Regions from separate parts of the Vibrio owensii genome, predicted to be linked through region 3. Evidence: predicted binding sites of a transcription regulator. Region 3 holds the regulator's gene; each other region holds the start of a gene.
What was found. Region 3 encodes PurR, which represses purine synthesis genes. Its sites were predicted from a motif close to TNANGNAAACGTTTNCNTNA; they were not measured.
Positions count from the first base shown of each region.

Region 1: purM (phosphoribosylformylglycinamidine cyclo-ligase) is a predicted target of PurR. The motif match lies at 3,895-3,914, and genes of this name have one in related genera.
Region 2: ihfA (integration host factor subunit alpha) is a predicted target of PurR. The motif match lies at 4,282-4,301, and genes of this name have one in related genera.
Region 4: pckA (phosphoenolpyruvate carboxykinase (ATP)) is a predicted target of PurR. The motif match lies at 3,103-3,122, and genes of this name have one in related genera.

Region 1 covers NZ_CP019959.1:2,746,409-2,754,176, reverse strand. The annotation lists gene A9237_RS12650 (DUF2069 domain-containing protein) at 1-129, shown strand, start outside; gene A9237_RS12645 (DUF2066 domain-containing protein) at 289-1,557, opposite strand; gene A9237_RS12640 (uracil-xanthine permease family protein) at 1,793-3,046, shown strand; gene upp (uracil phosphoribosyltransferase) at 3,173-3,799, opposite strand; gene purM (phosphoribosylformylglycinamidine cyclo-ligase) at 3,979-5,019, shown strand; gene purN (phosphoribosylglycinamide formyltransferase) at 5,163-5,801, shown strand; gene A9237_RS12620 (class II glutamine amidotransferase) at 5,885-6,730, opposite strand; gene lpcA (D-sedoheptulose 7-phosphate isomerase) at 6,792-7,367, opposite strand; gene fadE (acyl-CoA dehydrogenase FadE) at 7,727-7,768, shown strand, end outside.
Region 2 covers NZ_CP019959.1:313,178-320,945, reverse strand. The annotation lists gene A9237_RS01410 (glycoside hydrolase family 32 protein) at 1-769, shown strand, start outside; gene A9237_RS01405 (aminoimidazole riboside kinase) at 855-1,772, opposite strand; gene A9237_RS01400 (LacI family DNA-binding transcriptional regulator) at 2,009-3,004, shown strand; gene A9237_RS01395 (AEC family transporter) at 3,016-3,894, opposite strand; gene ihfA (integration host factor subunit alpha) at 4,421-4,717, shown strand; gene A9237_RS01385 (RelA/SpoT domain-containing protein) at 4,862-5,638, opposite strand; gene A9237_RS01380 (thiopurine S-methyltransferase) at 5,975-6,625, shown strand; gene purT (formate-dependent phosphoribosylglycinamide formyltransferase) at 6,705-7,768, opposite strand, start outside.
Region 3 covers NZ_CP019959.1:730,971-738,738, reverse strand. The annotation lists gene glgC (glucose-1-phosphate adenylyltransferase) at 32-1,249, shown strand; gene glgA (glycogen synthase GlgA) at 1,239-2,696, shown strand; gene A9237_RS03195 (alpha/beta fold hydrolase) at 2,819-3,622, shown strand; gene A9237_RS03190 (putative signal transducing protein) at 3,660-3,977, opposite strand; gene A9237_RS03185 (TVP38/TMEM64 family protein) at 3,977-4,666, opposite strand; gene A9237_RS03180 (TfoX/Sxy family DNA transformation protein) at 4,787-5,377, opposite strand; cyclic di-GMP riboswitch class I at 5,494-5,583, opposite strand; gene purR (HTH-type transcriptional repressor PurR) at 5,869-6,873, opposite strand; gene torD (molecular chaperone TorD) at 7,318-7,768, opposite strand, start outside.
Region 4 covers NZ_CP019959.1:1,681,057-1,688,824, reverse strand. The annotation lists gene A9237_RS07585 (AsmA family protein) at 1-1,140, opposite strand, end outside; gene pckA (phosphoenolpyruvate carboxykinase (ATP)) at 1,301-2,929, opposite strand; gene hslO (Hsp33 family molecular chaperone HslO) at 3,267-4,142, opposite strand; gene hslR (ribosome-associated heat shock protein Hsp15) at 4,174-4,560, opposite strand; gene gspC (type II secretion system protein GspC) at 4,817-5,740, shown strand; gene gspD (type II secretion system secretin GspD) at 5,777-7,768, shown strand, end outside.

The DNA of each region.
Region 1 (7,768 bases), 1.6 Mb from region 3:
CTGCTCCTTACTTCACTCGGCTTTGCAGGTAACATCTTGTTTGCACGAGCGCGTGGTAAAGAGTTGGGATTGAAGCTAAAACGTCTATCTCAAGTAGAGAAAGAAGAGAAAGCTAAATTCAATAAATAGCGGCTTCAATAAATAGCAATTTCAATAAGTAGTTAGCCCAATACGTATCTGGCTGATGAAGCCTCCAGTTTTCTCACTCCCAGAAAGAAATACCAAACAATAAAAAAGAGTCGCACTTGGCGACTCTTTTTTTGTTCAGCTTGTTGCTCGGCCTAATGCTTAGTTTAGGTCCTCAACCACATCCGTTTCTAGCACTGGCGCAATCTCTGAGTTTTCTTCAGGCTCGACAGGCGTGCGAACTGGTGCATTCCATTTGTAGATCAAGTCGTACTGCTCAGGTGCAGGCTTCACTACAACAGGCTGTTCTGGTTGCGCAGTGTCTGTATTTAGGTCGACCACTTCCGCTGCTTGAGCGTCTTCTGTCGTTGCTGGCAATTGCGTTGGCTGTGCAGGCTCTTCAGGTAACTGGGCCGGCACAACTTCTTCCATACCAGCCATTGGGTCTTCCGTTACTTCCAAAGAACGAATAGAAGAGACTTCTTGCTCAAACGCCTGTTGAGAAGCCAATAGATGGATAGTTAAGGTGACTTGATTGCCTTGAATACGCTTAATTTCAGCACCTGCAACCGAGCTCAACTTTGTTAGTGAGTTTTCTAGCTCGAAGAAATCCATAGCAGAGGAAACGCTAAGCACTTTCACATCAATCGCTTCTGATGATTTGCTGGAAACGACGACAGCGCTCTTCTTCGCATAGTAATCGGCAATGCCACCAACCATTGCTGGAATCGCATTTGCGCCAGATGCCGAGCCACTGCGTGGAGATTGTTTAGACTCAGAAAGCTGGGCTGGAGATTGGTCGTACAATGTCCAACGAATCTTATCGCCTTGAACACGAACAATCAGTACCGCATCCACAGGGTAACGTTGGCTCGCTTGGCTGATTGGGTCAACAAAGTCACCCCATAGATCAGAAACGTTCACGCCTGTTACATCATCGAAATCACCCACGGGCATCGTGATTGGAAGACCACGTGCTTGTGCGGCATCACGAAGCGTCGCTGCACTCGTTGAATCGGAATGCTCCCATGTAATCGTGCGATCGTAACCTTGCTCTTCAACCATCCAAACCAGAATGTTCGCTCGGTTTGGTGACCAAAGAGGAAGCTGAGCTTGCGTTAGTAGTGAGCGGATCTGGCCACTATTAAACAGCATTTTTAAGCTGCTTTGACCATCCATTTGGCCATAGCCAAGTTGGGAAATATAGCGAGAACTTGAACCCACTGCCTTCTTAATTACTGGGTTGCTAAGGGAAGATTGGCTGCCTGTCGCACGCACAATCACATCTTGCATACCTTGTTGACGCGCGAGTTCTTCGCCGTCTTTTTGCTCACCGTCGATCGCCACTTCGGCACGATAGATATCTACCTGAGTTAATGCATAAACTGGCAGAGACAACCAACCTATCAATAAGAGAGCTAAATAGCGCATAGTTTTCATAATCCTCTGAACAAGAACACGCATGATAAGCAACTATCAAATCTTGAGCAAGAAGAGTACTGAGTGAATTGTCTGTATTCTGACCAACTTAAAAGGCACGCATGAAACTAAACATTCGCTGACCTTATAAATCCACACAAAAGTTTGATCTAGACAACATTGCAATCGATTGCTAGATGATAAGATTCGCCGGATTTGTCTGCGTATCTTTGAATAGGGAATTATTATGAAAAATGCGTTACAAGGCGCTCAGATGCTCTTTGTCGCTTTTGGTGCTCTCGTACTTGTGCCACTTCTGACTGGCCTTGACCCAAACGTTGCTTTGTTTGGTGCTGGTGTCGGTACTCTTCTTTTCCAACTGATTACTAAACGTTCTGTTCCAATCTTCCTTGCCTCTTCTTTTGCGTTTATTGCTCCTATCATGTTCGGTATCCAAACTTGGGGTATCGGTGCAACCATGGGTGGCTTGATGGCTGCAGGTTTGGTGTACGTTGGCCTTGGTGCGATGATCAAAGTGCGCGGCGTTGGATTCATCCATAAAATTCTTCCGCCTGTCGTTGTTGGCCCAGTAATCATGGTGATTGGTCTTGGCTTAGCACCAACGGCTGTAAACATGGCGGTAGGTAAATCAGGTGACGGCGCAATTCAATTAGTGAACGGCGACGCAGCGATTATCATCTCCGCAGTGTCATTGCTAACGACGATTGCATTGAGCGTATTCGCAAAAGGCTTCCTAAAACTGGTTCCTATCGTTGGCGGTATCTTGGCAGGCTACACGGTGTCATTGTTCTACGGAGTCGTGGATTTCACTCCGGTTGCTCAAGCGGCTTGGCTAGCAATGCCAAACTTCACAGCGCCTGAATTCAACATCAACGCTATTTTATTCATGATCCCAGTCGCCATCGCTCCAGCGGTAGAGCACGTAGGTGACATGCTAGCGATTTCTAACGTAACAGGTAAAAACTATCTGAAGAAGCCAGGCCTTCACCGCACTATCGCGGGTGACGGGGTAGCAACAATTGCAGCTTCTATGGTTGGCGCGCCACCAAACACGACTTACAGTGAAGTAACCGGTGCGGTAATGCTAACTAAGGCATTCAACCCTGTAATCATGACATGGGCGGCAATCACAGCAATCGTACTTGCGTTGGTTGGTAAACTAGGTGCAACTCTACAAACGATTCCAGTTCCAGTTATGGGCGGCATCATGATTCTACTGTTCGGCTCTATCGCAACAGTCGGCCTGAACACACTGATCAAGAACCACGTTGACCTTCACAAATCACGTAACCTAGTGATCGTTGCTGTAACACTAGTGTTTGGTATCGGCGGCATGGCTTTCGGTATTGGCGAGTTCAGCCTACAAGGTGTGAGCCTATGTGGTATCGTGGCTATCATTCTTAACCTAGTGCTACCACACGACCTTGGTGAAAACCACGTGGTGGATAACGCACAAATGGAAGAAGAAAACGCGAAGTAATTTGCAGTGCGGCTTAATCGATTTAAGCCGCCCTTCCAGCTCTCGTATATTACAGATACAAAAAAGGCTTGGTTTTCACCAAGCCTTTGTTTTTCAATTCAGTAATAATCTAGCATCAAGCTCGAATTATTTAGTACCGAAGATCTTGTCACCTGCGTCACCAAGACCAGGAACGATGTAGCCTTTGTCGTTTAGCTTCTCATCGATTGCTGCTGTGTATAGCTCAACGTCTGGGTGAGCTTTTTCTAGCGCTTCGATACCTTCAGGAGCCGCTACAAGAACAAGTACTTTGATTGCCTGACAACCTTTCTCTTTTAGAAGATCAATTGTTGCGATCATAGAACCGCCCGTTGCAAGCATTGGGTCAACAACTAGAGCGATACGCTCGTCGATGTTAGAAGCAAGCTTGTTGAAGTAAGGTACTGGCTCAAGTGTTTCTTCGTCACGGTAGATACCAACAACACTGATACGTGCACTTGGCATGTGCTCAAGTACGCCGTCCATCATGCCAAGACCAGCACGTAGGATTGGCACTACTGTCACTTTCTTACCTTTGATTTGGTCAACTTCTACAGGACCGTTCCAACCTTCAATGGTTACTTTTTCTGTTTCAAAGTCTGCTGTCGCTTCGTAAGTAAGTAGGCTACCGACTTCTGTCGCTAACTCACGAAAACGCTTCGTGCTGATGTCACCTTCTCGCATTAGACCAATTTTGTGTTTTACTAGAGGGTGTTTAACTTCAACAACTTTCATTTCCATCTCCGGCTTTTTTGGCAATATTTAAACAAACCTTCAGATTATACATGATTTTTGCAGGGATATCAGGATAGATCACTAAAGAAAAAAACCGACGCAAACGTTTGCTATCTGTATTTAACCACTGGTAGAATAGCGCCGTTTTCATATCCAACTTAAAAACCGAGGACTTCCCTGTGAGTGGTAACAACTCTTCTCTTAGCTATAAAGACGCTGGTGTAGATATTGATGCAGGCAACGCGCTTGTAGATCGTATTAAAGGTGCGGTTAAGCGTACTCGTCGCCCTGAAGTGATGGGTGGTATCGGTGGTTTTGGCGCACTGTGTGAATTACCGACTAAATACAAACAACCTGTACTGGTTTCTGGTACTGACGGTGTAGGTACAAAACTTCGTCTAGCACTGGATATGAACAAGCACGACACCATCGGTGTAGACCTAGTCGCGATGTGTGTAAACGACCTAATCGTGCAAGGTGCTGAGCCGCTATTCTTCCTAGATTACTACGCGACTGGCAAGCTAGACGTAGACACAGCAGCAGATGTGGTTTCTGGCATTGCTGATGGCTGTGTTCAAGCAGGCTGTGCACTTATCGGTGGTGAAACTGCTGAAATGCCGGGCATGTACGAAGGCGAAGACTACGACGTTGCTGGCTTCTGTGTTGGCGTAGTAGAAAAAGAAGACGTGATTGACGGCACGAAAGTGGCAGCAGGCGACGCACTAATCGCTGTTGGCTCAAGCGGTCCACACTCAAATGGTTACTCACTTATCCGTAAGATCCTAGAAGTATCTGGCGCAGATAAAAACGAAGAGCTAGCAGGTCGCACTATCGGTGAACACCTACTAGAACCAACTAAGATTTACATCAAATCAGCGCTTAAGATGATTGAGAAGCACGACATCCACGCGATTTCTCACATCACTGGTGGTGGTTTCTGGGAAAACATCCCACGCGTACTGCCTGAAGGCACAAAAGCCGTTATCGATGGTAACAGCTGGGAATGGCCAATCATCTTCAAATGGTTACAAGAAAAAGGCAACGTTGAAACACACGAAATGTACCGTACGTTCAACTGTGGTGTTGGTCTAGTCGTTGCACTACCAAAAGACCAAGCAGACGCAGCGGTTGCTCTTCTTAAAGAAGAAGGCGAAAACGCATGGGTGATTGGTGAAATCGCTCAAGCAGAAGCAAACGAAGAGCAAGTTGAAATCCAATAACTTGCGAATCAAGCTCAAAAAATAAAAAGAATGAGGACGCTATGTCCTCATTCTGCTATCTGGAACATCGAAAACCATTCTAATAGTAGGTAATTTAGTGATTACGCACGTCAAACCTACAGTATCAAGGCAGTCTCAATATCATGAAAAACATAGTGGTCCTCATTTCGGGTAACGGCAGTAACCTACAAGCAATACTTGAAGCCTGTGAAGCCAACATGCCAAACGCACAAGTGGCAGCGGTTTTTTCTAACAAAGCTGATGCCTACGGTTTGGAGCGTGCAAAACAGTTTGATGTGAATGGTCACTTTGTCGATCCTAAAGCATTTGAATCTCGTGAAGACTTTGATGCCGAACTGATGAAGCAAATTGATGAATACCAACCAGACGTGATTGTATTGGCTGGTTACATGCGTATTCTCAGCAGTGCGTTTGTTTCCCATTATCTGGGTAAGATGATCAACATCCACCCTTCTCTATTGCCTAAGTATCCGGGTTTACAAACCCACCAGCGTGCCATTGAGGCCGGAGACAAAGAGCACGGCACCAGCGTTCACTTTGTGACAGAAGAATTAGACGGTGGTCCTGTTGTGCTGCAAGCTAAAGTACCGGTATTTGAAGACGATGATGCCGACGCACTCGCCGCACGTGTGCAGACTCAAGAGCACAACATCTACCCAATGGTGACTAGGTGGTTAGTCGAAGGGCGATTATCGATGACCGAAGGCAAAGCGTATCTCGATGGTTTTGAGCTAGGTGCGCACGGTTACGCCGACGAGTAGTTCTCAACTCCAAACACCAAACGCAAAAGGCAGCCATCAGGCTGCCTTTTGTTTTATTCGAATGTTTTACTGCGAGAAAACCATCACTCCAACGGCTCAGTCGGCGCTTGGTTACCCGGCTTAGGCGCAGCAAATGGTACATCCGTTAGCGCTTCGGCGTTGTTCAATATCAACTCACCAACATGGAACAAGCCATACTCACCCGGCTTCATTCGATGCCAAGTCTCATTGCCAGTAAGCGGCTGAGTCGCAATCACAGAAACCACGTCGTTTGGTGTTGTCTCTTCTTGGAAGTTGATTTCTACATCTTCATCTAACAGCGCTGCCTTGCCAAATGGTGCTCGACGCGTGATCCAGTAAAGATGGTTGGTACAGTAAGTCATCACAAACTCACCGTCGCTGAGCAGCATGTTAAACACGCCCTTGTCTTTCAACTTATCACAGCACTGGGCAATATAAGCAAAGACCGCTTCCATATCTTGAGGAGGCTCAGGGTATTTGTCTTCCATCTGTTTGAGTAGCCAACAGAAAGCCATCTCACTGTCGGTTTCTCCGACCGGACGGTGACGACCCGTATACAAATCTTGGTAGTCAGTTAGCTGACCATTGTGTGCAAAAGTCCAATAACGTCCCCAAAGCTCACGCGTAAACGGGTGTGTGTTTTCTAGATTCACGCCACCTCGGTTTGCTTGGCGAATATGGCTGACCACCGCGCGACTTTTGATCGGGTAGTTTTGCACTAATTCAGCAATTTTCGAGTCACAACTTGGGTTTGGATCTTTGAAAGTACGGAACCCCTTTCCTTCATAGAAAGTAATTCCCCAGCCATCACGATGCGGGCCAGTGCGACCACCGCGCTGCATCAAGCCTGTAAAACTGAAACAAATATCTGTAGGAACATTTGCGCTCATGCCGAGCAATTCACACATGGTTTAACGAACTCCTTACCTTAAAACACAACTAAGCCAGTATTCGGCTTAGTTGTAAATCTTATTCCATCTCTTTTTCGATCAACTGAATGATGATGTGAATGATCTTAATGTGCACTTCTTGGATACGGTCTGCGTAGCCAAAGTGTGGTACGCGGATCTCGATGTCTGCAAGACCTGCCATTTTACCGCCATCTTTACCCGTTAACGCGATCGTCTTCATGCCTTTCGCTTGTGCCGCTTCAATCGCTTTTAGGATGTTGCCTGAGTTGCCAGAAGTCGACAAACCAAACAGAACGTCACCTTTGCGGCCTACTGCTTCTACGTAACGAGAGAATACGAAATCGTAACCAAAGTCGTTACTTACACAAGAAAGGTGGCTTGGATCTGAAATAGCGATACCAGCGTAACCTGGGCGGTTTTCACGGTAACGACCTGTTAGCTCTTCTGCAAAGTGCATAGAGTCACAGTGAGAACCACCGTTACCGCACGACAACACTTTACCATCTTGCTTGAATGAGTCAGCAATCATTTTCGCTGCCGCTTCGATTTGCGCGATGTTGTGGTCATCACTTAAAAACTTATTCAGAACTTCAGCAGCTTCGTTTAATTCACTTCTAATCAGATCTTGGTACATAAGACGTTCTCTTTATTATTTCGGCCACAGCGGAGCGTTTCCGCTTCTCACTTGGCAAATTGTTCTGATGCGAAATTCACACCGGACAGTTCATTACTCTGAGTTTACCCACAAACGAGAATTAGTGTCGATAGCGATCCAACAGATTTGGATTCATCGCGGTAATAAACTTGTTAACTTGCTTACGAAATCATCACCCAACTCCCAACTTTAGAATTTTAACTCTACTTAGATCACTTTTTACTCAATCTTGGGTTTTACATTTTATTAATATTTTGATTACACTTATGAGAACTGGTTAGACCTCTTACCAAAATACAGACGTACAACATAATTAAAGTCTGAAAAGGAAAAAACATATGGACATCTTGCTCTCAATCGTAGCGATGACAGTTGTATTA
Region 2 (7,768 bases), 420 kb from region 3:
CAATTTGTCTGAGCAGAACTTTGTTGTCATTGGTCCACAAGGAATTCCTTCGTTTTCCGAATACAACTCAATTCCTCACCATAATGGCATTGTGAAGGCAAAGTGGAATGAAAAAGATGGCCTTCAGCTGAGCGAATTCCAGCATCTCGATTTTGGTTTTGATTTTTACGCGCCGCAAACCATGCTTACGCCAGATGGTCGCCGTGTTATGTGTGGCTGGATGGGATTACCAGATGAAATCGATCAACCGAGTTCAGACAATGGCTGGGTACATCAACTGACGACAATGCGTGAAATGAGCTTCCGTGATGGCAAGCTGTATCAATTTCCAATTCATGAGCTTGAATCGCTAATTGAATCAACAAACCAATTTGTGTTGAATTCCGATGGTATGGATATCGGAACCAAGTCTTTCGATTTAACTATCACGTTAGAATGGGGAGACGAGTTATGCCTCTTCGAAAATACAGCGCAAAAACTGACGATAAAAGCCGATGACGTTGAGCGTCGATTGATCTTAGATCGTTCTAAAACATTGAATCGAGCACAAGATACGGTTCGCGAGCTGCCTCTAGAGTCTGGCAAGATTGAACTGCGTATCTTAGCGGATACTTCTTCTGTTGAAGTGTTTGTTAACGGTGGTGAAGCGGTGATGACGTCGCGTGTGTTTACTGATGTCGATGCGACACGTTTGTCTTTACAAGGTGGAGAGCGAGAAACAACTCTGCATTATTTGAAAGCGGCAAAAGCGCCTTTCCAAAAGGTTTAATTCTAAAAACGGCAAATAAAAAAATCCCCGCAATTGCGGGGATTTCTATTTTATTACCTGAGCTTCAACCTATGGAAATGTTGTTTTAGATGTAAGCCAACAAAGCATCTTGAGTTGGCAATGCTGTCATCGCGCCTTTTTGCGTCGTCGCTAAAGCACCACAACCATTTGCCCAGTTAACTGCTGAATGGATCGCTTCTTTGTTCGCCCACTCATTTTGTTGAGCTAAACGAGCCAGCAAACCACCCACAAATGCGTCGCCAGCGCCTGTTGTATCTATTGGTTTGACTGCTTGGCCTGCAATCAGCTCTTGTTCACCTTCGAATACAACCAACGCGCCTTTTGCACCTTGAGTAATAAGGACAAGCGTATTGTTGAATGCTTTGATGGCTTCAAGACCCGCTTCAAGGGAGTCCGTGTCGGTCAGGAACAGTAGCTCATCATCAGAGAATTTCACCACGTCAGCCAGCTCAATTGCTTGGCGAACCACAGGTTTTAACTCTTCTGGGTTCGCCCAAACTTCTTCACGCAGGTTTGGATCAAAGCTGACGAAGCCACCGGCCGCTTTAATATCTTGCATCGCTTTTAGTGTGCTGCTGCGGCTCGGTTCGGTTGCTAGTGCGATTGAACAAACATGTAGCCATTCACCCTGAGCAAATTCGGGGATGTCAGCAGGGATTAGGAATTGGTCTGCACTTGGTTTCACCATAAAAGTAAAACTGCGTTCACCTGAGTCATCTAAATCTACAATCACTGTTGATGTGCGCTGTGCTTCATCCAACAGCATGTAATCTGTGTTGACTTGTTCTTGTGCCAGCGTTGCTTTCATGAAGCGACCCAAAGGATCTTGACCAACGCGGCCAAAGAAAGCACTGTTACCGCCTAATCGAGAGATTGCGACTGCAACGTTGGCTGGCGCGCCACCAGGGCACTTCAAATACGTGCTTTCTGTATCTGGAATCAAATCAACAACGGCATCGCCAGTCACCCAAATCTTACTCATAACTACTACCTAAAATAGAATCTAATCACTAACTACATTTTTGCTAAATCGTTTTAGCTAATCAATGTTTATTTGAACCAAAAAGGTCAAAATGACGTTAATTGTGATCTTAACCATGATCTAGAGTGTTTGCCCAAGCGCAAAGTGGGGGATTGTGATGGCTTTCATAATTAACCTGAGTATCATTGGCGGGATAATAAAAAAGCCCAAGCTTAAAATAACCACGGAATGACCAGGTGAAGAACAAAAAATTAAAGCTAGCGGACATTGCAGAACTAGCCGGAGTCTCTAAATCCACAGTCAGCTTTGTCTTAAATGGACACGCCAAGAAACACCGAATCAATGAAGACACCGTAAAACGTGTCCAAGCTGTCGTCGCGGAACACAATTACGCACCAAGCCTTTATGCCCGCGCTTTAAAAGCGAAAAAAACGTATACCTTGGGCTTGGTTATTCCTGATTTGGCCAACATGGGTTTTGCCACAACCGCTAAGCAACTCGAGAAGCTCGCTCGAAGCAGCGGTTATCAGCTGTTGATCGCCTCTTCTGAGGATGAACCTGAGCAGGAGCAAGAAGCAGTAAAGAGCCTATTAGAAAGACAAGTTGATTTACTGATGGTCGCAACGTCTATGTCTGACGATAGCTTTTATCAAGAAGTCAGACAGTCTACGCCCGTGATCTTGTTTGACCGTGTTATCGAGCAGCAACAGATGACGACAATCAAAACCGATGCTCATAACGCCGCTAAGCAAGTGGTAGAGAAGTTGGGTAAGGAAGCAAAAGAATGCGCTTACTTTGGTGGTCAGTTAGAGCTTTCTCCGAGTAAAGACCGTTTTGCTGGTTACCAAGCAGGATTGGAACAAGCCGGAGTGAAATTTGAAGCGGCATTAGTTAAACATAAGGATTACCAACCCGAGTCAGGCTATCAAATGATGCAGGAAACCTATCAAGAGTTAGGCCGCCTTCCGGAACGTTTATTCGTTGCTTCTTACTCTATCCTAGAAGGGGTTTTGCGTTTTCTTTCAGAGCAGCAACTGTTAAATGAAGAGATGAAAATTGCGACGTTCGACAACTACGCGATTTTGGATTGCTTACCAATTAAGATAGATTCGATTGAACAGGATTGTGATTTGATTGCGCAAAGCTTATATGAAGCTGGCAAAGCATTGCTTACCGATCCAAAACACACCCCGCAGCAAGTGGTGCTTCCTGCGAAGATCCACTATCGCTAGGACTGATTTGCTCAAGAGAGTGAAAGGGTAAACAACAGCAGTAGCGGCAACGTGATTATACTGAAGAAATTACCAAACAACACCATTGAAGCGACTGTCATTGGCTCAATGTTCAGTCGCTCTGCAAACAAATAGTTCATGACGGCTGGTGGCAGCATAGTGAACAACACCATCATTTGTAGTTGCATTGTCGGCAGTGGGATAAACCAATAGATTAATGTAAATGCGATCGCACCTGTCCCAAGCGATTGCACGGTACACATAAGGCCTACCTTCACCCCCCCTAATCTCAGGTTCAACATCTGGGCACCCAATGAAAGTAACATCACTGGTACCGCCGCTTGTCCGAGTAATGCGGTCGCCTCATACAACGGGTTCCAAATACCAGTTCCTGAAAGATTAATGAACAAAGCGAGTGAAGCAGATAGGAAAATCGGCATCTTAATGATCTGTTTGAATGGATTACCGCTACTGAGCAGCATTACACCCAAACTGATGTGTAAACAGGCAGAGACAACGAACAACAGCACTGCCGAGGGTAGAGCGAGTTCACCGAACGTATACGTGAACAGCGGGATCGCTAAGTTGCCGCTATTTCGGAACATGTGTGGTGGTGCCCATGCTTTAAATGAAAGACCGGTCAGTCTCGTAATCGGTAGCATCACAATGCCGGGAACGACGACAGCAAAAACAGCAGCAACTAAAAGAGGGGCTTGGTCCATGTCGAGAGGCATGCTTACCAGCGATGAAAAGACGAGTGCTGGCGTGAACACATCCATATTAATGCGATTGATGGGGCGAAAATCTGGTCTGATGTAGCGGCCAACGAGATAGCCAACAAAAACCAAAGCGAATACAGGGAAGAGAATGCTGACGACTTGGTGAAACATGTTGGCTCGCTAGTAAGAGGGCGGTATGTGAAAACAGTATCAATGTTTCCATTTGCCGTCATGGAGTAACACGCAGAATTTTGTCTTCGTTCAAGCTTTCGTTTTTCAATTCACCTAGCAGAATAGGTAAAAAAAGTATGCTGAATGTGACTGGTCAGATCTATTTTTGAAGTGACTCAAACTACTGAAAAACAGAGAAGTTTTGTGTCAATTGTTTGTAAAATAGCCAGTATCTGACATTTTTATTAAATAGTGATTAATGTTGTTTTAAGGTTTTAAACTAGTAATTTAAACTGGATATTTTTCTCGATAGAGAGGGAATTAAAGTAAAATCTGGAAATGATGGTAGGTAAAGTACCGCAGTGGTAAAACATTCGGTATATTAGCAAAGAAAAAAGTTGGCGAAAATCATAAGCTTGGCATACACTTCCTGATGTAACCCCGATATGTTGTTGAATTGGTAGGGTAAAACTGCTCTGGCGCTACACTAGGTAGCATTGTTTAACATAGCTTTGAGGAAAGTTTTATGGCGCTCACAAAAGCCGAACTTGCAGAAAACCTGTTTGATAAATTGGGATTTAGTAAACGGGACGCCAAGGAAACGGTGGAAGTGTTCTTTGAAGAAATTCGTAAGGCACTAGAAAGTGGCGAACAGGTAAAACTGTCAGGTTTTGGTAACTTTGACCTTCGTGACAAAAACGAACGACCTGGTCGTAACCCGAAAACTGGTGAAGATATTCCTATTACTGCTCGACGTGTCGTTACGTTCCGCCCGGGTCAGAAGTTGAAAGCTCGCGTAGAGAACCTAAAGGCAGACCAGTAAGCCATGTAACATGGAATGAGACCACGCTTTGTCGTGGTCTTTTTGTCTGTACGCTTCGTTACTTGCTAAAGAACAAATAAAAAACCACCGCAATTGCGGTGGTTTTTCAGTATTGAGGAAATCAGTTTCTAAAAGACGGCTTGTTTACGCCGCTTCTAGGTGTGTTGTCAGGTACGGATGCCAAGCTTCTTGATACAAGTTTTTCGATTGAGTGCGCATGCTGCGAATCGAAGCTGTCTCGATATCATTTAAGTTTCGTCCTTCTACTAGAGCCTGACGCTCCAGCTTCTGAATTTGTTCGTACAAATCATGCTCCGGGCCATTCTTAACATCAGCAATGGCTTTAAGGTGCAGTTGAACTTCAGCAATCAAATTCGTTTTAGGAAGACGAACCAACAGGTTCAAGTCGCGGTAGCCAGAAGCCGTTGGTTTCTTAAAGCGGTTTTTCACTTTAACGATGGTAGTTTCACGCTCTAACGCTTCGTACACAGATACAAGGCTTGCTACGTCATCCGCGACGATAGTTGCTCGTGCTAAGTCTGTAATTCGCTCTACTTGACCATCCAATTCGTGAGCAATTTTTTCTTCGGCACGATGTTGAGATTTAACGCCTGCGAAGTAAGGTTGGGCGTCAGTAAGAAGGGCAGTACTTTTACAGATGGTTTCTAACTCGAACTGTGCTTGGTGAGCTTTGCTGTAAAGTACGTCGAAATCTGAATAAGGTTGAGTTGGTTTGGAGTCGATTGACTGAATGCCATACAAACCACTAAGGCTATGCTTAAACAATTTTGAGCAAACTTCGTTTTGGCTAGCAGAACGGTTTTGTTGCTCGTTACTCGGGACATTTGGAAGTGCGGCGAACGCCGGCGCACGGCTTAGTACTAAAAGCATCAATGCTGTAGTACGTAAAAATAAGCTCATTCACTCTCCTTAACTTGCTTGCACTTAGAAAATGGGTAACGAAAAGGTCACTAAGATTCGCAAATCAGGTACTACCTAGTTAATGGGGGCTCTACGATAGATTCCAAGGCCGTTTTTTAGCCTTATGGTGGAATCGTGTTCTAGATCACCATTTTGCTTTCCTTTATTCTGACAACCAGATAAAGGAAGGGTTCATTCTTGAACGATAGCCATACTACCATTGCAGTATTAACCAAAGATGAACGGCATAGACAAATTTGAAAAAATCATTAGTCTTACCCCACAAAAGCGAAGCGCAAAGCTCGAATCCACAATCAGCCGACAAGTAGAAGTAAAATGAGAGATCAAGAATTTTGGCACAGTAAATGGGCGAGTAACCAAATTGGTTTCCACCTAGATGATGTGAATCCACTGTTACCTGCATTCTGGCAGCATACCAATCCTAAACGTGAAGACACCGTGTTAGTTCCTCTGTGCGGAAAGTCAGAAGATTTGGTATGGCTTGCGACGAAGCATGATGACGTGCAGGGTGTCGAACTCAGCCTTATCGCCGTGCGTGCGTTTTTTGCTGAACACTTCTACACGCCGACTGTCACATCACTAAACGGCATGCATGAGTTGTATCAGTTCGATGAGTTGTCGATTTACACTGGCGACTTCTTTACTGCGCCTGTTTCTAAAGCCGATATCATTTACGACCGTGCTGCGCTTGTGGCTTTGCCGCAAGAAATGCGAGAAGAGTACGTAACTCGTCTCAAGCAACTGTTGAACCCTGGTGGACGTATTTTACTTGTGACTCTTAACTACCCACAGGATGAGATGTCAGGCCCTCCATTTAGCGTGCCAGTCGAAGAGATTGAACAGCTGTTTGCGGGTTATAAGGTGACTTGTTTGAATGTCGAGCAAGCCGACGAAAACCATCCTAAAATTGTGAAGAAAGGTCTAAGCCGCTTCTCTGAAGAAGTCTACTTAATAGAGAGCGAATAAAGGACTTTTCGAACCCACAGAAAGAAAAAGCGCAGCCAATTGAGCTGCGCTTTTGTCTATCTTTAGCTGATTAATGAAATCAGTAAACGATCTGCACTTTAGATGCGTTATTTACTGCATCTTCAATCGAGTCTTCAATAGTCTTACGACGCGTTAAAACAACGCCTAAGCGACGACGGCCGTCTATCTCAGGTTTGCCAAAAAAACGTACTTGAGTTTGTGGCTGAGCCAATGCCTTGGCAACATTGTCAAAGCGGATATCAGTTGATGTACCTTGGCCTAAAATAACCGCTGATGCTGATGGTCCATACTGAACTATGTTGTTGATCGGCATTCCGGTGAACGCTCGAACATGCAGTGCGAACTCAGACATTTCTTGAGAGATCATGGTTACCATGCCGGTATCGTGTGGGCGAGGGGATACTTCATTGAAAATGACCTTATCGCCTTTAACAAACAGCTCGACACCAAAGATGCCGTAGCCACCCAGTGCATTAACAACTTTCTCTGCTGTATATTCAGCCGCTTTGATGGCGTTGTCTGACATTGCTTGTGGCTGCCATGATTCACGGTAATCACCATCTTCTTGACGATGTCCGATCGGAGCACAAAAGTGCACTCCATCAGCTGCGCGCACGGTTAGCAATGTGATTTCGTAATCAAAGTCAATAAAGCCTTCAACAATCACACGCCCTGCACCTGTACGACCACCTTCTTGTGCGTAATCCCAAGCCGTTTGAACATCTTCTTCTGATTTGATAACGCTCTGGCCTTTACCAGAAGAGCTCATCACTGGCTTAACAACACACGGGATACCAACGTGTTCTACTGCTGCTTTAAAGTCCTCAAAGCTGTCAGCAAATTGATAAGGGGAAGTGTTTAGGGCCAACTCTTCAGCTGCAAGGCGGCGAATGCCTTCACGGTTCATTGTCAGCTTAGTTGCTTTCGCTGTAGGAACAACGTTCAAGCCTTTCTCTTCTAACTCGACCAATTTATCGGTCGCGATAGCTTCAATTTCAGGAACCACGTAAGCAGGTTGCTCTTTATTGATGATCTCTTCCAGTGCCTGTCCATCAAGCATGTCGATGACGTAGCTACGATGCGCAACTTGCATCGCCGGAGCATCGGCATAACGGTCGCACG
Region 3 (7,768 bases):
CCAAGCTATAACTATATATGGAGAACAACGAATGGCTGGTGTTTTGGGAATGATTCTTGCTGGCGGTGAAGGCTCTCGCTTGAGACCTTTAACGGAATCCCGCAGTAAACCTTCGGTCCCTTTCGGCGGAAGTTACCGACTTATTGATTTCGCTCTGAATAACTTTGTAAATGCGGACTTAATGCGTATTTACGTCCTTACTCAATTCAAATCTCAATCTCTATTCCATCACTTGAAAAAGGGTTGGAACATCAATGGCATTACAGACCGTTTTATCGACCCAATTCCTGCGCAAATGCGTACGGGTAAGCGTTGGTATGAAGGTACTGCCGATGCTATCTACCAAAATTTACGTTTTATGGAATTGGCGGAACCGGATCAAGTATGTATCTTTGGTTCAGACCATATCTATAAAATGGACATTAAACAGATGCTTGCTTTCCACCAAGAAAAAGAAGCATCTTTGACTGTTTCGGCACTGCGCATGCCGCTATCGGAAGCCTCTCAATTTGGTGTTATCGAAGTGGACAGTGAAGGTCGAATGATTGGCTTTGAAGAAAAGCCTGCAAATCCAAAATCGATTCCTGGTGACCCAGAGCATGCGCTTGTCTCTATGGGCAACTACATCTTTGAAGCTCAAACGCTGTTCTCAGAATTGATTGAAGACGCTGATAATGAAGCCTCTACCCACGACTTTGGTAAAGACATCATTCCTAAGATGTTCCCTCGTGGTGATGTGTTTGTCTATGACTTCAGCATGAACCGTATTACAGGTGAGAAAGAAGAAGTTTACTGGCGTGATGTAGGTACAATCGATGCGTACTGGCAAGCACATATGGATCTGCTTGAGAAAGACGCACCATTCTCTCTCTACAACCGCAAATGGCCACTGCATACTTACTACCCACCATTGCCACCTGCAACCTTTACTGACTCTGTAAATGGTCGAGTTCAGATCATCGACAGCCTAGTATGTAACGGCAGCTACGTGCGCGGTTCTCGTATTGAAAAATCAGTACTTGGTTTCCGCAGTAACATTGCTTCAGCGTGTGACATCAGCCAGTGTATTTTGCTCGGTGATGTGAAGGTCGGGGAAGGTTGTGTGCTTCGTCGCGTGATTGTAGATAAAGACGCAGATATTGCGCCGGGTACGCAAATTGGTGTAAATCTACAAGAAGATAAAAAACACTATCATGTGTCAGATGATGGCATTGTCGTAATTCCAAAAGGAGCACGTGTTGGCTACTAACAATTTGTCTGTTCTGTTTGTAGCGTCTGAAGTCGAAGGACTGATCAAAAGTGGTGGCTTGGCTGATGTAGCCAAGGCACTGCCGGAAGCCCTTCAAAACCTTCAGCAAGATGTACGAATTTCTATTCCTGCCTACACTGGTATTGAACAGTTGTCTGAAGCGGAAACGGTTCTGGAAACAGAGCTAACAAGTTGGCCTCATACTGCTTACCGTGTCCTTAAGTTAACGCTTGGGGATAATCCGGTTTATTTGATTGATTGCCCTCCTTATTTCAATCGTCCGTCTATGTACGCGGAAAACAACCAAGCCTACACGGATAACGGCGAGCGTTTCGCGTTTTTCAGTGCGGCTTGCTTAGACATGCTGCCAAAGCTTGGCTTCCAGCCCGATATTGTTCATGCCAATGACTGGCACACAGGCTTAGTTCCCTTCCTGCTAAAACATCGTTACGGCCACGACGCTTTCTTTGCTAACACTCGCAGTGTTATTTCAATCCATAATGCGGTGTTTAAAGGCGTGTTTAGCTATGACGATGTTCAATGTCTGCCAGAATTCCATAGCCGAAAGGTGCCAGATGCTGCAGTAAGTGCAACGCACATTACTATGCTGAAAGCAGGGGTAATGAACGCAGATAAAATCAATGCTGTTAGCCCGACTTATGCCGAAGAGCTGAAAACTGAGCTTGGAAGCCACGGTATGGCGTGGGAGTTTCAGCAACGTGCTAATGATTTGGTAGGCATCCTTAATGGATGTGATTACAGTGCGTGGAATCCAGAAACCGATTCAAACTTGCCGCTTAACTATAAAGCCAATCGTCAAAGTATGGTTCGTGGTAAGAACGCATGTAAAAAAGCAATGCAAGAAAAGCTGGGACTTGAAGCATCAGATTGCGCCATGTTTGGTATGGTGTGCCGCCTAACACAGCAAAAAGGTGTGCACTATCTATTGCCTGCGTTGGCAGACTTTCTAAAACACGATGTTCAACTAGTTGTGGTTGGCACGGGCGATCCTATTCTCGCGGCGCAGTTACGAGATGTAGCGGCGCAATTTGCGGATAAGTTTGTCTTCGTTGAAGCGTACGATAACGAATTAGCACACTTGGTTGAGGCGGGATCGGATTTCTTCCTGATGCCTTCTGAATTCGAACCTTGTGGTTTGAACCAAATCTACAGCATGGCTTACGGTACTTTGCCAATCGTTCGTGGAGTCGGTGGCTTGAAAGACAGCGTGAATGACTACGATGTGAATCCAGCCGATGCTACGGGATTCGTTTTCTATGAACCAACGCCGCAAGGTCTATTACTGACAATGTTGAGAGCACTTCTGCTTTACGCACAAAATGTGACAGAAGTGAGACGTGTACAACTTCATGCTATGCAAAAAGACTTTTGTTGGCGAAAAGCGGCAGAAGAGTATTTGCAACTGTATAGAGCTGCGTTAAATTGACGCAAAATCTTTAAAAAGTGTAACGAAAGGCACCGAATGAGGTGCCTTTATTATCTTACCCTTATGGAGTGTGGTAGCATTTATCCATTCCCTTTCACAAAAAGTGTTTTTCGTACTGATACATGACTCAGCCACTTCTTTTCCACAAAACCTATTTGCACCCTACCAGTAATGAGTGGGTTGTTTTCGTACATGGTGCTGGTGGGAGTTCTTCGATCTGGTTTAAGCAAATCAAAGCGTATAAGCAGCATTTCAATTTGTTGCTCATCGATCTTCGAGGTCACGGAAAGTCCAATCAACTGTTGAAAGAGCTGATTACTAGTCGCTATACCTTTACCGCCGTAACTCAGGATATCTTAAAAGTGTTGGATCACCTTAAGATCCAATCAGCACACTTTGTTGGTATGTCCTTGGGTACTATTATTGTGCGTAACTTGGCAGAACTGGCTTCAGACCGTGTTCGCTCAATGGTGCTGGGTGGCGCAGTCACTCGTTTAAATACTCGCTCACAGATACTGGTGAAATTGGGGAACCTTGGTAAACACATTCTTCCTTACATGTGGTTGTACAAGTTGTTTGCTTATATCGTTATGCCGCAGAAGAACCAGCGTGAATCAAGGCACTTGTTTATTCGCGAAGCCAAGAAGCTATGCCAAAAAGAATTTAAGCGTTGGTTTACTTTGGCTGCAGATGTGAACCCATTGATGAGATATTTCAAAGATCGTGAACTACCGATTCCGACGCTGTATTTGATGGGGGACCGAGACTACATGTTCATCAAGCCAGTGAAAGAAATGGTCGCGGTGCATAAGTTGAGCGTACTGAGAGAAATACCAGATTGTGGCCATGTGTGTAATGTAGAAAGGCCCGATGACTTTAACCAACATTCCATCGAGTTCATTAAGCAGCAGAGTCTAGCGGCTTAACGCATTTATTGAAGATTTCAAAAGAGTAGGGGAGCCGTTATGGCTCCCCTATTTGATATCCACATTGCCAACACGCACCAAACTGGCCTTCGTTTTGTTCTGAACACTGCGGGCACTGCCAGTCTTGATAAGTCAATTCCGCTTGTTGGAGATAATCTTCAACAATGGTAGATGCTTTTAGTTTCTGCTCCGGATGTAAAAGCCAAACATACGGGTCTGTATCATCGCTAAATGGCAACTCACCTTTTAAGGCGAACATTCCCTCACCTCTTACTTCACAAGCTATCTGTTCGGTTTTGAGAAGCTCACAGACGATATGAGCTTCTGCAGGATTTTTAGCGATGTATATCTTCATTAAGCATTTCCGTTTTGAACTTGGGCTGGACGAACTTTATTCATAACCCATTTTGCGATGATTGGGAACAAGCCGAGCAGAGCAAACGACGCTAATACGGTTGGTGACACAATTCCTGAAAGACTGTCGATAGTGGCGAGCTGTGTACCTGCATTTAGGTAGACGGCAGTACCTGGCAACATACCGATTTGGCTGGTTAGGTAGAATCGTGCGACTGACATTGGTGTTAGCCCCATCAGCAAGTTGATCAAGAAAAACGGAAATACCGGAATTAAACGTAGAGAGAAAAGGTAAAAAGCGCCGTCTTTTTCTACACCTTGGTTAATGGCATTTAACTTATTACCGAACTTGCTTTGTACCCATTCACGCAACAGGTAACGGCTGCTTAAAAACGCAATGGTTGCACCGATTGTGCTGGCAAAAGACACTAAAAGTAAACTCGTCCAAAAACCAAACAAGGCGGCACCCAAAAGCGTTACAACCGCAGCTCCAGGAATAGAAAAGGCGGTGATAGCAATATAAGCAAAGAAATAGGTAGCGGCGGCAAACACGAAGTTTTGGTCAATGAAACTGTTTAACGCTTGTTGCTGTGCTTTTGCGTTTTCTAGCGTTAAATATTGACCGAAGTTGACACCTAAAAAGATGATGGTCGCGAGTAGGATCAGTCCTAAAATCAGTTTCTTATTCATATCAATGGCTCCGTTTGGCTTCTTAAATAATAAGACAGAATGGAGTAAGAAAAAATTTCAAAAAAAAACCGCAGTGTGAAAACTGCGGTTTTTACTCAATGTCATGCTGAAATGATTGCTCTACGAGAGAGCACTCATCAACTCTTCCCGGCGAGACTGAGGTACGACGCTCCAATGTGTTCCGTTGATAGCGCCTTCAAGCGCCCACAACAATTCAAGGCTTACCGTAGAGGCATGCGTATCTTGGATTGCTTTATAAGCGTTTAGGGCACCTTCTTCTTCTAGTTGCTCGACAGAGTCAATGCCTGCTTTCTTCAGCATACGTTCAGTTGCAAGGCGTAGATTAGGAAGGTCTTTCAATCGGTTAGGTTTGGTGCTCGCTTGCTGTTTTTTCTCTTGCTTAGCAGTCTCTAGAGATTGCTTTGCAACTTCAATCAAGCGATCGGTCGAATCCCATAGATCATCAGAAATAGCGTAGTATTTCGTAACAACTGGGAAACCACGTTTCTTGTAGACGTACGGTTTTAATCCTTGAGTCTCGAAGTCAGATGAAGTTTGTTGGTCAGCTCGTATATGAAGTTGATTGTTCACAACTAGTGCAAACATCGTTTCATCGGCGAAGAGCCCAAAGCCGCCAAACATTGAGCGCGACTTGATATTACCAAGTGCCTCAAACAGCTTCATTGAGTCTTTGAGTATCGGTTTATCCATGATGTGTTATCTCGGTGTAATTAATATTACGCCACCAAAAATCAGGTCCGAGAGATTAGCAAATGCATGCAGACACAATGTCATTAAAGGGTAAACTCACTTAATGCATATTTGCCATCGGTAACCCCGCTACCTTCCATCTAATAAGATGGTTCAGGCCGGAGGCTTTGCGTCCCACCCTTTCGAATGGTTTGCCCTGTGCGTGACTCTTTGAGAATACTTCGTATATTGAATTAACATCACGTTTCAAATATAAAAGTGTGATCTTGGTTCAGTTAATAGCGTTAAATTGATGTGTTTTGTTTCATATTGCTGAGCATCTACTTGTCATACAAAAGCTTGATGTAGGAAATGGACTACACCTTAATTAAAACAGCAACTTATCGAAGTTTAAGGTTGTATTCTTGAACTGAAATATTAAGGGAAAGTTATTTTTAGGCATTAAAAAAGCGCCCATAAGAGCGCTTTGTAAAATGAGTTCGCAGATGAGGTTAGTTTAGTTTCTTAACCGTGTTGCGAACAACGATCTCTGGTTGCATCTCGAACACACGTTTCTCGTGTTCTTTGTCTTTGATGCGCTCCAAAAGGATCTCAAATGCGTTTTTACCCACACGACGTTTTGGTTGGTGGATAGTCGTTAGCGGTGGAGAAAAGTATTCTGCAAGCTCAATGTTGTCGTAACCGATCACGGATACATCATCCGGTACTTTGATACCGTTTTGCTGCAAGCGGCTCATTAAGCCTAGCGCCATTGTGTCGTTAAAGCAGAAGACAGCCGTTGGGCGTTTTTCCATTGCAGTGATGTTATCTGCCGCCAGTACAGCAGTATCACACTCAAAGTTACCTTCAAGAACCCAATCTTCGTTAACCGTTAGGTTTGCTTCCGCCATCGCTCGGCGGTAACCAGCGATACGCTCTTGGCACGCCGCTTTTTCAAAATGACCGCTCAAACATGCGATGTCAGTGTGACCGTTATCGATCAGGTATTTCGTCGCGATGTAGCCGCCTTCTTCCGAGTTATCGATGATCTTATCTGCCTGTGAGCTCTCAGGGCCCCAGTCCATCACAACTTTTGGAATGTCAGAATGGCGGTCTAGCATCTCTTTTAGCTCTTCCGTCAAGTCAGAACACATTACTAGGATGCCATCTACGCGTTTCTCAGCTAGCATGCGGATGTAGTCACGTTGCTTCTCGTAGATACCGCCCGTGTTACAAAGAATTAGAGTGTAACCTTGACGGTAACAGTAACTCTCAACACCATCGATGACTTCAGAGAAGAATAGGTTGGTTGATTGAGTAACTAACATACCGATAGTACGAGTAGAGTTGCACTTCAAGCTACGAGCAACGGCGCTTGGCGCGTAATTTAGTTCATCAACCGCTTTCATTACTTTTTCTTGGGTTGCTTCTGCAACAAAGCGAGTTTTGTTAATTACGTGCGAAACCGTTGTGGTAGAAACGCCGGCTAAGCGAGCAACGTCTTTAATAGTGGCCATAAATGATGTCCTGTATCGAGCTACTGAATACCGTGAGTGAAGACAACCATACGCTTAGGGTCTTGCACAAACCGAGCAACTGCAAGAAAGGGCATTGCTGAGATATTTGGCAGTGGTTGTTCCGAATCGGTATAAAAAGATTTGTAGCAACATTTGTTGCTGAGACTCATATTCCCTTCTTTTATAAGTGAGGAATTAGTCAGCAATCATGTTAAGAAAACACAAAAACCGCTATATTTCAGCGGTTTACATATAAATCATATTTAATCGTTTGCGCTCACATTTTAGACTGATGTGGGCAGGCTGGCAATATTTTCAGCGGTTGTTTTGTGCCCTTGAGGTCACATTTTCACGGCTAAATTGGTTGGGTTTCTTTAAGCCAGATTAAAACTAAACGAATAAAATAGGGAGCCTAAATAGCAGGCTCCCTAAAATAGGCGGCAATTATTCACCAAGAAGGTAGGTGCTGTCCAGTTTACAAAATGCAATTAATAGTTGCGCAACGCTAACATAGAAGCCAAATTCGTCGAACTGCTTACATTTAGCGGCAAACTGAGGTAGCCAAGTCAAAAGATGCTGTTGGATGAAATCGTTCTGCTTTTCGAACGCTTCTTCCATATGCTTTTCTTGCTCTAGTTCGTTAGAGCGAATAATCATATTACCCAAGAAATCCAACTCTACCGCTAGGTGGTCAGCTGGCTCTTTCAGGTTTTCATCAACTTGCACGCCAAACTCTGCCATCAGTTTTTCCATCTCTTCTGCTGGCTTGTCGTTTAGCAGACCAGATTGGCCGATGTACATAGAGGCATAAGGCAGCGCACCGTGCTTTTCTGTCTTAAGGAAAAGCTCACAAAAGTCTGCAGCCAACTCAAGTTGCGCGTCTTCACGATCTTGT
Region 4 (7,768 bases), 950 kb from region 3:
TATCTCTAACTGCTTCACATCGACTTGCTGGAGCTTCTCTGTGGCTTTTTGCCACCAGTCAGTCTTGTCATCTGGTTGGATAGCCCATTTTAAGCCGCTGATGGTCGCATTGTTGATTTTCCAATGGTCAGGTTCGAAGTCGCCAGATACCTGAACGCTACCTTGCTGCCAATCCAAGCTCAGTTCTTTCAATTTGACAGCCCCTGGCTTGAGTTGGGCGTTTAAACGAGGCTCAACCGCGGTTTGGTCTTGGAAACTGACACTGTCAGCTTGCAGAGAAATCTGCGCCGTTGTGCTCCATAATGACAGCGGGAGCGAAGCGTTTTCTACCGATAACTCAAGGTTTTGCCAATGCCAGTCTCCGTATTCGATATCCGCATTGAGCAAATCGAGGCTGTTGAGATGGTTGATATTAACGGGCAACGCTTGCCATGGTTTGGCGAGTAAGGATTGCAGTTGTAGATTGTCGATTTTCAGCTTATCAACGGTCACGTTAATCAACGACCAACCTTGTGGGTATTGTTCACCCTGACCAGAGACTTCACTGCCACGCCATTTAAACGATGCGCCATAAAGTGTGCTGTCTTGCGCTTTGTAGTCCACATCGACAAGCAGTTTATTGAAAGCTTCACCATTCCAATACAATTGTTCGGCAGAGAGCTGAACCTCACCATAAGGCATTTGCTGCGTGTCACTCGACCAAGTAGGGTCTTGGATTTGGACGTTCAAACCATTAATGCTGAATGCATCATCGGCGTAATCGATGTTCTTCAAGGCGATTTGATGGAAATAAACATTGTTGAGCTCTGGCATTGTTGGCATACCTTGCTGCAGGCTCAGTCCATCAATCAACAGGCTATCGACAATCCATATTCCATCGCGGCGAACATCAGGGTTTAGCCATAGATCGACTTGCTCGATGAAGGGTAATTGGTCTTGTTTGGTCGCTATCCCACTCAGGGTTAGGTGGTAGGGAAACTCGTATTGAACGTTTTCTGCTTGCAATGGCAAGTCGACTAGATCAGAAAACAGGTTCCATGTTTGACGAGAATAAGAGGTGGTCAGCATGCCCACAAAGACGGCTGGAATCGCGATCGCCAGTATGACGATAAGAAGTAGAATTCGACCTGCTGTTTTCATCCCTGCCAAAACCTGTCTGTAAATTGGGGTAAGTGAGTATCGACTTACTTAGATAGGCTTAAGCTTGTATCAATCTCTGGTTGGATTCAATAAAAAGCCCCTCAAAAGAGGGGCTTGAAGATTATTTTTGTAGCTAAGTCACGAAGGCTTAACGAGTGGCTTAGTCTAGCTGAGGGCCAGCTGCCACTAGTGATTTGCCTTCTGCGTTGTCAGTGTACTTATCAAAGTTGTTGATGAAGCGCTCTGCCAAGTCTTTTGCTTTGCTTTCCCATTGTAGTGGGTCAACATAGGTATCACGTGGGTCAAGGATGCTTGGATCCACACCTGGTAGTGAAGTTGGCACTTCTAGGTTGAAGATTGGAATGTGCTTAGTTTTCGCTTCTTCAATCGAACCATCAAGGATCGCATCAATGATGCCGCGTGTATCTTGGATAGAGATACGTTTGCCGCTGCCGTTCCAGCCGGTGTTGACTAGGTAAGCTTCTGCACCGGCTGCTTCCATGCGTTTCACTAGTACTTCTGCGTACTTAGTTGGGTGTAGAGTTAGGAACGCTGCACCAAAACACGCTGAGAACGTTGGCGTTGGTTCAGTGATGCCACGCTCAGTACCTGCTAGCTTAGCGGTAAAGCCAGACAAGAAGTGGTATTTAGTTTGCTCAGGAGTCAGTTTAGAAACCGGAGGAAGTACGCCGAACGCATCAGCCGATAGGAAAATCACTTTGTTTGCGTGACCACCTTTCGATACTGGCTTAACGATGTTGTCGATGTGATGCAGTGGGTAAGACACACGAGTGTTCTCAGTCTTAGAACCGTCATCAAAGTCGATAGAACCATCGCTACGAACCGTTACGTTCTCTAACAGCGCATCACGGCGGATAGCGTTGTAGATATCAGGCTCAGCTTCTTTCGATAGCTTGATGGTTTTCGCGTAACAGCCGCCTTCGAAGTTGAACACGCCGTCGTCATCCCAACCGTGCTCGTCATCACCAATCAGTGCACGTTTAGGATCAGTTGATAGGGTCGTTTTACCTGTGCCAGATAGACCGAAGAAGATCGCAACATCGCCTTCTTCACCCATGTTTGCACTACAGTGCATTGATGCGATGTCTTTTAGCGGAAGGAAGTAGTTCATCATTGCGAACATGCCTTTCTTCATTTCGCCGCCGTACCAAGTACCACCGATCAACTGAGTGCGCTCTGTTAGGTTGAACACAGTGAAGTTTTCAGAGTTCAGACCATGCTCTTCCCACTTCTCGTTGGTGCACTTCGCACCGTTCATTACCACAAAATCAGGTTCAAACGTTGCCAACTCTTCTTCTGTTGGACGGATGAACATGTTTTTCACGAAGTGCGCTTGCCACGCTACTTCAGTGATCACTCGAATGCTCAAACGAGTGTCTGGGTTTGCACCACAATAACCGTCAATCACAAATAGACGCTTGCCTGAAAGCTGGTTGGTCACTAGCTCTTTTAGGTCGTCCCATACTTCTTTGTTGATTGGTTTGTTGTCGTTTTTCACCGCGTCAGAAGTCCACCACATGTGCTCTTCTGTCGTTGCATCTTTAACAATGTACTTATCTTTTGGTGAGCGACCAGTAAAGATACCAGTGTCTACGGCAACCGCGCCGAGTTCTGTAACCACACCACGTTCATAACCTGTTAGGTCAGCACGGGTCTCTTCCTCAAACAGCATTTCGTAGCTTGGGTTGCGAACAACCTCTTTAACGTTGTGCAGTCCGTGTTTGGTTAGATCAAGTGTTGCAGCCTTTGTATGTTCCATAACGGTCATAGGTGCTCCTTATAAGGATTTTTGTAGGGATTTTGTAAGAATGTTTTAATTTTTATCTGCTCACCATGCTAGCAACGGGGCGGGGAGAAAACAGGGATATAGTTCAAAAATTATCCATGATTTCAGTGTGGTTTTAGGTAACCCGTCACATATTGGTGCGAATAGTTTATCGTGGCCGCAAACCTTTGCGCTAGGGCAAAAGAATTATTAATTATTTAAAATTAAGCGGTTGCTTTATTACGTTGGAGGCTAAGGTATACGAGGGGTTGATCACAAAAAGGCCAGCGTGATGCTGGCCTTTTGATAGGAAAATTACATGCTTGTTAAGCTATGAAAATTAATGCACGGTTTTATTGCCGGAAGTTGCTTGCGTATACAGTTCGGTAATTTCAGGTTCGTCGAACGTGTATGACGTGCCGCAGTAATCACAATGTAAAGAAATTGTACCTTCTTCCGCCAAAATGTCATAAATTTCAGATTTATCAACTGTGATGATCGCCGCGCCACTGCGCTCGCGAGAACAACCACAGTGGAACTCCACAGGTTGTGGCTCGTATAGGCGAACAGAGTCTTGGTTGTATAGACGGTAAAGCAGTTCGTTTGCTGGTAGCGTGAACAGCTCTTCGTTCTTAACCGTTGCTGTTAGTTGCTCTAGGTGTTCAAAGTCTTCAGGAGTACCTGTACCGTCTGGCATTACCTGAATCATCATACCTGCCGCATGCTTTTTGCCTTCGTGCTCGCCAGTGCGGATCCACAAACGCGTTTTTAGCTGCTCTGAGTTTGCGAAGTAGCCTTCGATAACGTCAGCCAGTGTTTCACCTTCTAGGCCAACCACGCCTTGGTAGCGTTCGCCTTTTTTCGGCTCGATGGTGATCACTAGGTAACCTTTGCCCATCATTTCGTGCAGCGTTGCGTCATCAGCAATGTCGCCTTCCCAACGAGCTACGCCACGGATCTTCTGATCGTGGTCGCCATTGATGACTGCCAAAGATACAGGGCCATCACCTTGTAGTTGGATAGTGATTGAGCCTTCGAACTTCAAAGTTGCAGTTAAAAGTGTGGTTGAAACGAGTAGCTCACCCAACAGTTTTTGCAGTGCTGCCGGATATTCCTTGCTGGAGATAATACGTTGGTATGCTTCATCCAATTGAACCAACTCGCCACGTACAGAAAGATCTTCAAATAGGTAGCGGTTTAAAACATTATTTGCCATGGAGTGCTTTCCTCGTCGGTAATTCCGGCTTTTATTGGTGTTTGAACTTAATGATGTCGCGGCGCTGCTTTTTGTCTGGGCGGCGTTCCGGACTAGGGTTGTGGGCGTTGAGTTTACGCTGTTTCGCGAACTCTTCGCGTTGGCTGACGCTTTCGTCAGTTTCGCGATAGAGCGTTTGAGCGATTGGTGCGCCCATTCGACGATCAGAGATTTTCTCGATGATCACCGTCTTCTCTTCATTACCTTGACGAAGACGAATCTCAGCGCCCAACTCAACGGTTTTGCTTGGTTTGCTTCGTTGCCCATTATAGTGGACTTTACCGCCATCGACCATATTGCGTGCGATGGAACGGGTTTTATAAAATCTGGCAGCCCATAGCCATTTATCTAGCCTTACGGCTTCATTTGTGGAACTCATACGACTCTACACTATCTAATCACTGCAAGAATGATGCAGTGACTGGTGGATTATTCACCTACAGATGGAGCCAAGGCTGTTTTTTTTCAAGGGAGTTGGCAAAAACTGCATAAGAAAAAGGTATGAAAAGGAACTTGTGATATAGTTCACTGCTCTTTGTTGAGTAGTAATTTTATTGCAATTTTAGCAAGATAGAGTCGACACGCTTTCATTCATAGTGAAAGTCGACGGACGTAAGAATAAAGGAATCAATTCAGTGAAGCGTTTAGAGCTAAGTGCAGGATTATCAAGCAGCCCGCTACTGGCTCAGATTAAGTCCAACAATCACGTCATTCAAGCGAAACTAAGTTTGCTCTTAACTTGTCTATTTATAGCAATGACAGGTTGGATACTTGGTAAAGTGGTGTGGTTAGCAATGCCTCAAACCTCTGGTGTGACTCAATGGAAGCCATCAGCAAACGCTGTTGCGTCAACTAATAAAAAAGACGCGATTGATTTCAATGCCCTCCAAAATGCCAACTTGTTCGGAAAGTACACCGAGCAAAAGCCGGTCGTAGTAGAACAACCTGTCGTGCAAGATGCGCCTAAAACCCGCCTAAACCTAACACTTGTTGGTGCTGTTGCGAGCAGCAACGCAAAAACGAGCTTAGCGGTGATTGCAAACCGAGGTAAGCAGGCAACTTACGGCATCGGTGAAGAAATTGACGGCACGCGTGCAGAATTAAAAGCGGTTTTGGTTGATCGAGTGATCATTGATAACCAAGGTCGTGATGAAACCCTTATGTTGGAAGGCATCGAGTACAGCAAGTTGTCTGAGAGTCGTCCGGCAACTCGACCAAAAGCAGCGAAAGCGGATAACTCATCCGCAGTGAGTGAAAAGGTCGACCAAATTCGTGCGGAAATTGCTAAAGATCCGCAAAGCGTATTCAAGTACATCAACATTTCTCCGGTTAAGAAAGACGGAGGAATCATCGGCTATCGCGTCTCACCAGGTCGTGATGCGGCGTTGTTTAATGATGTCGGTCTAAAACCTGGTGATATTGCGGTGCAATTAAACGGGATCGATTTAAGTGATCCTTCATCTTCAGTAGAACTGATGCAAGTGATGAACGATCCGCAAGAACTGAATTTGACTGTTGAGCGCGATGGCCAGCAGTACGACATCTATATCCAATTGTAATACTTAGGCAAGCTGCGTAAGTTCAGGGAGACATACGTGAAACATTGGTTTAGCAAAAGTGCTTGGTTACTTGCAGGGACACTACTCTGCGCTCCGGGTGCGATGGCGAACGAGTTTAGTGCAAGTTTCAAAGGCACTGACATTCAAGAATTCATCAACATTGTAGGTCGTAACTTAGAGAAGACCATCATTGTTGACCCGTCTGTACGCGGCAAGATCGACGTGCGCAGCTATGACGTTTTAAACGAAGAGCAATACTACAGCTTCTTTTTAAACGTACTAGAGGTTTACGGTTACGCTGTTGTTGAAATGGATAACGGTGTACTAAAAGTCATCAAATCGAAAGATTCAAAAACTTCTGCAATTCCTGTTTTGGGTGATGACAGTGCAAAAGGCGACAGCGTGATTACACGTGTAGTTGCGGTGCGTAACGTATCGGTTCGTGAACTTTCTCCACTACTGCGCCAACTGATTGATAACGCAGGTGCGGGTAACGTGGTGCACTACGATCCAGCCAACATCATCTTGATCACCGGCCGTGCTGCGGTCGTAAATCGTTTGGCTGAAATCATCAAACGTGTTGACCAAGCGGGTGATAAAGAAATTGAAGTCGTAGAGCTGAGAAATGCTTCTGCGTCTGAAATGGTGCGTATTGTTGACGCTCTGAACAAAACGACCAATCAAAAGAGCACGCCTGAATTCCTTGAGCCAAAAATCGTTGCGGATGAGCGTACCAACTCAATCCTGATTTCTGGCGACCCTAAAGTTCGCGCGCGCTTGAAACGTTTGATTCGCCAACTTGACGTAGAAATGGCAACCAAAGGTAATAACCGCGTGGTTTACCTGAAGTATGCGAAAGCAGAAGACCTAGTTGATGTACTAAAAGGTGTATCTGACAACCTACAAGCGGAAAAGCAAGCGGGTCAAAAAGGCGCATCAAATGCGCAACGTGGAGAAGTGGTGATCGCAGCTCACGAAGCGACTAACTCGCTAGTTTTGACTGCTCCGCCAGATATCATGATGGCGCTGCAAGATGTGATTTCTCAACTGGATATCCGTCGTGCACAGGTTCTGATTGAAGCACTTATCGTTGAAATGTCAGAAGGTGACGGCATCAACCTTGGTGTTCAATGGGGTAACCTAGAAACAGGTGCGGTAATCCAATACGGCAACACTGGTGCGCAAATTGGTAACGTAATGGTTGGTCTTGAAGAAGCAAAAGATACAACTAAAGAAGAGAGTTACTGGAATGCAAACGGCGGTGAGGATGGAACTGGTGGTTTCGAAACTCGTCGCTATACCGAGGAAGGTGACTATTCGACTCTAGCGGCAGCACTTGGTGGTGTTAACGGCGCAGCAATGAGCATCATGATGGGTGACTGGACAGCATTGATTACTGCTGTATCATCGGATTCAAATTCAAACATTCTGTCTTCTCCAAGCATTACAGTGATGGATAACGGTGAAGCGTCGTTCATCGTTGGTGAAGAAGTACCGGTAATTACAGGCTCGACTGCAGGCTCGAACAATGACAACCCATTCCAAACGGTTGACCGTAAAGAAGTCGGTATCAAACTGAAAGTCGTGCCTCAAATCAACGAAGGCGACTCAGTTCAGCTGAATATCGAACAAGAAGTGTCTAACGTTCTAGGTGCAAATGGTGCGGTTGACGTACGTTTTGCTAAGCGTCAGCTAAACACCTCTGTGATGATCCAAGATGGTCAAATGCTGGTTCTTGGTGGCTTGGTTGATGAGCGTGCACTAGAAAGTGAATCAAAAGTGCCACTATTGGGTGATATCCCTGTGATTGGTCAATTGTTCAAGTCAACCAGCACGCAAACTGAGAAGCGTAACCTGATGGTATTCATCAAGCCAACCATCATCCGCGATGGTATGACGGCAGATGGTATTACTCAGCGTAAATACAACTTCATTCGTGCGGAGCAGCTTTACAAAGCACAAGAAGGCTTGAAGTTGATGGATGACTCAAATATCCCAGTGATTCCTGAGTTTGGCCAAGATCGTAAG